2 regions of the Shewanella sp. S1-58-MNA-CIBAN-0166 genome follow, and region 1 is predicted to be linked to the other one. Evidence: riboswitches for the same ligand, from Rfam matches in the RefSeq annotation. Region 1 holds a riboswitch; the other holds the start of a gene.
The links. A riboswitch is a leader RNA that binds a small molecule or an ion and turns the genes downstream of it on or off. The one in region 1 is predicted to bind lysine.

Region 1 (3,179 bases):
TGCACTTAAGCTTACTTACTATGAATGCCATTTAGAAAGATAGTTCCTTCTATTGCAAACTTATTTAATCGTATTAATGTTTTATCAAATGTAGAACAAATTTAGTACGACTGTAAACTTTACATCAAAAAATCATCACACTCACAACAACATTTGCTGAGTTTTTGAGGTGTATGTAGCTAACTTTGCTACAGTGATTTAATAGTGCGTAATGGTTATTGTACTCGTTTTAGGCATTTGTTAACAAATTAAATGTTAAAAAATTAATATAACACTCGAGTATATGAAAGATTAACCTTGCTAAGATGATAATAATTAATGGTTTTCTAATATAGTACTGCTGATTTAGATCGTAAACCTTTTAGAAATCAAACCTATCTGCTAGACTAATTCTGGCTTAATTGACGAAAATTTATTATGGAAAATGTTATAGATACATTGTGGAATGAGTATCAAAGTACTCATTTTTTGTTTACTCAACGCCTTTCTCATGATTTCCCATTTGCTATTGTTACTGCCCATAACCCCCGTGGTTCAAGACTCTCTCCTAGTCAAAATCGCTTACTCGATCGTCAGCTTCAATTTAAAATTCAACAATATAATCGTCCCTATCGTGCGTTAATCGGTGCAGCACCTGATTTGTCGCATATGGAAAAGAGCTGGGCTATTTTTATTGATAAAGAACAAGCTGTTGAGCTTGGTCGAGAATTTAATCAACATGCAATTTACTACGTTAATCAAGGTTTGCTATCTTTGATTGCATGCCTTGATAGCATCAAACCTGAAGTTGATATGGGAATTTTTAATCACCGATTAAGGATGGTGAGTGAGTTGCCAGAGATAGGTTCGTATAACTGGGTAAATAATGACGTAATTAAAACTGCGCAGCTGCGATAAAATAATTAACACATTATTTGAGACAATGCTTACTAGATTGTCTCGGTAATTTGCGGTTAATTATGTTTTTTGGATATTTATGGGCATTTTTTCGTAATAGAGAACAATCATTGCTCTGAAGTCGCAGCTGCATAATATTTCACTGCAGCGATATTTTTTATCAAAACAGTGTATTTTTACTGTGTTTGCTGATTGACTTGATAGGGTATTTTTTGCTATTTTCAACTCCCTCCTTCGGGAGGAACAGAAGAGGAGCGTTAACTAGGTAGTAAGTGAGAGGATGCCAATCCGATGACCACTTATGATGGAGATTAGCGCCGAGGTATCAGTTTGTTTGGCAAACATTGATATCGGTCGATTAGGCTGAATCCTAACGATTGTCACCTATTTTTTTGGTGGAGAGCTTCTGGTGATGATTGCTGTTTCCCTTCTATAAGGGTGCGTTATCTTAGCACCAGGCTCTTCGAACGTAGTGTGTTCGGAGCGTATATCATGTTAGTAAATCACATCTTATCTTTGAGTCTTTCGCAAACAGCGGAGGCATCAGTATGAGCTTTGTTCAGTCTGAAATAGATACCCCAGAATTAGTCGTTGCCAAATTTGGCGGCACGTCAGTTGCTGATTACGCCTCTATGAGCCGTTGTGCAGATATTGTGTTGGCTAATCAAGCTACTCGCCTTGTGGTAGTAAGCGCCTCCAGCGGAGTGACCAATTTATTAGTTGAGTTAACTCAAGCTAATGTGAATGACGAGCGTCGCTTGGTATTGCTTAAGCAAATTGCTCAAATTCAATATGTGATATTAGATGAACTCGGTCGTCCGCAAGACGTGGCAGCCAGTATTGATAAAATACTCAGCCGGATGTCAGTACTCAGCGAATCGTTAGAGCTGAATCGCAGCAAAGCGGTTATGGACGAGTTACTGTCGACGGGAGAGCAATGTTCATCGATTTTATTTTCTGCGGTTATTCGGGAAAAGGGCACTGCTTCAAATCATTTTGATGTGCGCCAAGTATTACGTACCGACAGTCACTTTGGTCGCGCAGAGCCACAAATTGAAGCTATTTCAATGTTAGCAGGTGACTTTTTACAGCCATTACTTGCGCGTTACGTCATCGTTACCCAAGGCTTTATTGGTGCAGATGAAGAGGGACGAACAACAACATTAGGCCGTGGTGGTAGTGACTATTCGGCGGCATTACTTGCCGAAGCGCTTCGTGCTACAGCGGTTGAGATTTGGACCGATGTGGCCGGTATTTATACCACTGACCCACGCCTTGCCCCCAATGCCCGCCCGATTGCTGAAATTAGCTTTAATGAAGCGGCTGAGATGGCGACCTTTGGCGCTAAAGTATTGCATCCCGCCACCATCTTACCGGCAGTAAGACAAAAAATTCAGGTGTTTGTAGGTTCAAGTAAAGCGCCTGAAATGGGCGGAACTTGGATCCGTCATCAAGTTGAAGATACCCCAGTGTTTAGAGCGGTGGCGTTGCGCCGCGATCAAACTTTACTTAACTTGCATAGCTTGCAAATGTTACATGCTCAGGGCTTTTTGGCAGAAACGTTCGCGACCTTGGCGCGACACAAAATATCCGTCGATTTAATCACGACCTCGGAGGTTAACGTATCGTTAACCCTAGATAAAACGGGTTCAGATTCAAGTGGCCAGGGCTTACTCAGTGAGTCGTTATTACAAGAGTTATCGCAACATTGTCGTGTAAGAGTCGAGGAAGATTTAGCGTTAATCGCCATCATCGGTAATCGCATAGCATCAACGGCTGGCATTTGTAGTAGGGTGTTTAAAGTGCTTGAAAACCATAATGTTCGGATGATTTGCCAAGGCGCAAGCCCACATAATTTATGTGTGTTGGTTGCAGAGTCGGAAGCGGCGCAAGTGGTTAATGCTTTGCACCAAAACCTGTTTGAGTAATCATATGACTAAAGCAATACAATCGTCAGTTCAAGTTGGAGAACTGGCGACAGGACACGCATTGACCGTTCCAGTATATTCATTCATTGGTCGCGAGAGTGTTGCGCCTAGCGTGTATATTCAGGCCAATGTTCATGGTGCTGAAGTGCAAGGTAATGCGGTGATTTATCAACTGATGACCTTATTGGAAGGTTACCAGGTTTTAGGTGATATTACGCTTGCCCCCTTAGCCAATCCTTTAGGGATTAATCAAAAGAGTGGTGAGTTTACTCTAGGGCGTTTTGATCCCATTACAGGGGTTAATTGGAACCGCGAGTACTTTGATCATCAAGTCGATATTCAAACTTGGTATGC
Region 2 (3,179 bases), on a different contig from region 1:
TGCCTCGCGTAGCAGCATTATTAGACGTTGCCCAGATTTCTGAAGTGATTGAAGTTGTAAGCAGTGACACTTTTGTACGCCCTATTTATGCGGGTAATGCGCTTGCAACAGTGCAAAGCTTAGATGCTAAGAAAGTCATGACTGTGCGCTCAAGTGCGTTTGATGTTGTAGCATCAACAGGCAGTGCTGAAGTCATCAACTTAAGCCAAGCAATTGATTCAAAAACTGAGTTTGTTTCTCAGTCACTCACTGAATCAGCCCGTCCTGAACTCGGTAATGCTGGCATTATTGTGTCTGGCGGCCGTGGTATGGGCAGCGGTGAAAACTTTGCCATTTTAGAACAACTAGCCGATAAGTTAGGCGCAGCAGTAGGTGCATCACGTGCAGCTGTAGACGCGGGCTTTGTACCTAACGACTTGCAAGTTGGCCAAACGGGTAAGATTGTCGCCCCTAACTTGTACATTGCAGTGGGTATTTCTGGCGCGATTCAACATCTTGCTGGCATGAAAGACTCAAAAGTAATTGTGGCCATTAACAAAGACCCTGAAGCCCCTATTTTTCAAGTGGCGGATTATGGTTTGGTTGCCGACTTATTTGAAGCGGTACCGGCATTGAACAACCTCGTTTAATCAGATGTTAAGTCGCTAAACGGAGGAGTTGATTAAGCTCGTGTTGTTCAGCCGACTTTGACGCGCTATTAAACGTTCTGTTGTACGATTAAAAGGTTTCTACTCATAAGGTAGAAACCTTTTTTATTGGGCTACTCTTGGATTTCTCTTGGATTTAGTACTGGTTTAGGTGTTGATTTTTAAAAATTCAGTTCAAATATCCAGGGTTTGATGCGGTTGCTGTTTTTGTGCCCATTACACTAGTGTGCATTTGATTTAAAAACGTTAAACTAATGCTATGCAATTGTGGTTTAAATTGATGTTGTTGTTATTTTTCGTGCTGTTTAGTGCTTTTTACTGGCGCAGAATATGTAATTTATGATTGTATGTTCGCGTTGTGTGTAATGAGCTTTAACTACAAACAACAAAAGTAGAGGTGCGTTGCATAAAAGTCATGTTGAATTGGGTGATGCCAATAATTCGACATAAAAGGGTGCAATGCCGAAATAAATGGGGTTATCAGCCGCATTTGTTGGGGCAGTTCTCGAAAGGGACTGCACTGTCATAGTGTTTTTATCGACTTGATAAAAAGAATGATATTCATATTAAATGGATATTACTGTGGAGTGCTACTAGTTAAGTTAACGCATACACTTCCTGTGTATGTTTAGCCTTATTTCTAGTTTTTCTCCATTCGTATCCAACGAAGAAATAATTAAATTATGATAATAAGTTATGCCGATTCGGCACTTTCTGTTTTGCCACCACTTGTGGCTATTACTCTGGCTATTTTAACTCGTAAAGTATTGCTATCTTTAGGGGTTGGCATTGTTTTCGGCGCCTTATTACTAACCGATTTCTCATTGGTTGGCAGTGGCGAATATATTTTAAATACAGCCAGCCAGTTAGTTTGGAAAGACGCCGGACTGAACCGTTGGAATGTGTACATTTTAGGCTTTTTGATTGTGTTGGGTATGATCACAGCATTGATCACTGTCAGTGGCTCTGCTCGTGCTTTTGCTGATTGGGCTAAATTGCGTATTCGCAATAAACGTGATGCCAAGTTAATGACCATGTTTTTAGGCTGCGTAGTGTTTATTGATGATTACTTTAATAGTTTAGTCGTCGGCTCGATTTCACGTCCAATCACAGATCGCTACCATATTTCGCGTGCCAAATTAGCTTATATTCTTGATTCCACCGCTGCGCCGGTGTGTGTTATTTCTCCCGTATCTAGCTGGGGTGCATACATTATCGCCTTAATTGGCGGTATTTTAACGGCTCATGGATTTACCGATTCTGGTCATTTGAGCGTCTTTATTCAAATGATCCCAATGAACTTTTATGCCATTTTTTCGTTATTATTATTACTGTGTGTTGCAACGTTTAGCTTAGATGTTGGCCCAATGCGCCAGCATGAATTAAACGCACTGCGGGGTAACTTGTTTGATGAGTCAAAAGGCCAACCCCCTGGCGCTGTTACAGATTTACCTGAAGCCGATACCGGTAAAGTGATGGGCTTATTTTTACCTATCGCGGTATTGGTGTTTGCGACAGTGTATTTTATGGTGTCAAGTGGCGCCGATGTGTTAGCAGCAAAAGACTTACCGTTTAACGTACTCGGGGCATTTGAGAATACCGATGTTAGCTCGTCACTATTTTTTGGCTCTGTAGTTGGTCTTATTGCGACGCTCATTCTTGCGATTCAGCAAAAAGTTGACTTGTCTATGTTACTCAAAGGCATGTCGGTTGGCGCGCGCTCGATGTTGCCAGCCATTTACATATTACTTTTTGCATGGACAATTTCGAGTGTGATTGGACAGCTTGAAACCGGTAAGTACATGGCAAGTTTAGCCACTGACAATATTCCGTTTGCGATGTTACCTGCAGTGTTATTCCTATTAGCGGGTATTACCGCATTTGCGACAGGAACAAGTTGGGGCACGTTTGGGATTATGTTGCCTATTGCAGCAGATATGGCTATGGGAAGTGATAGTACTATGATGTTGCCAATGTTGGCCGCAGTATTGTCTGGTGCGGTATTTGGCGATCATTGTTCGCCCATTTCTGACACCACTATATTGTCGTCAACCGGTGCCAGTTGTCATCATATTGATCACGTGGTTACTCAACTGCCGTATGCCTTAATTGCCGCTTTCATCAGTTTAGTCGGTTACACCGTATTAGGTTTTACTGGCTCATTAATCGCAGGGTTAGTTTGCTGTAGCGTGTTGTTTGTCATCAGCATTGTGATATTACACTTTTGGGCTAAGAAGTAATTTCTTGAACTAAGCCCTACTGTATGTAGGTAAATGTCCAATTTAAGCTGTAATAAAAATGCCGTATTCGTTATGAATACGGCATTTTTATTTGTTATTACGATGTTGGAAAAGGTAATATGAACGACATTCACTAGCTAAACATTAGGACGCTTCATTTTGGCGCAACTGTACTTTTATTATTCGGCGATGAATGCCGGTAAATCAACATCATTACTGCAGTCATCTTATAATTATCGTGAGCGCGGTATGCACACTTTAGTGATGACGGCATCGATAGACAATCGTTATG

Region 2: it holds a riboswitch for lysine, as region 1 does, so the genes downstream of both, AAEY99_RS12805 (Na+/H+ antiporter NhaC family protein) here and lysC (lysine-sensitive aspartokinase 3) in region 1, are expected to answer to the same signal.

What each region holds. Positions count from the first base shown of each region.
Region 1 is NZ_JBEOPN010000012.1:98,114-101,292, forward strand. Features, by position in the region: gene AAEY99_RS09610 (DUF3293 domain-containing protein) at 418-897, shown strand; lysine riboswitch at 1,137-1,311, shown strand; gene lysC (lysine-sensitive aspartokinase 3) at 1,446-2,825, shown strand; gene AAEY99_RS09620 (succinylglutamate desuccinylase/aspartoacylase family protein) at 2,830-3,179, shown strand, end outside.
Region 2 is NZ_JBEOPN010000019.1:66,345-69,523, forward strand. Features, by position in the region: gene AAEY99_RS12800 (electron transfer flavoprotein subunit alpha/FixB family protein) at 1-629, shown strand, start outside; lysine riboswitch at 1,032-1,248, shown strand; gene AAEY99_RS12805 (Na+/H+ antiporter NhaC family protein) at 1,328-2,887, shown strand; gene AAEY99_RS12810 (thymidine kinase) at 3,047-3,179, shown strand, end outside.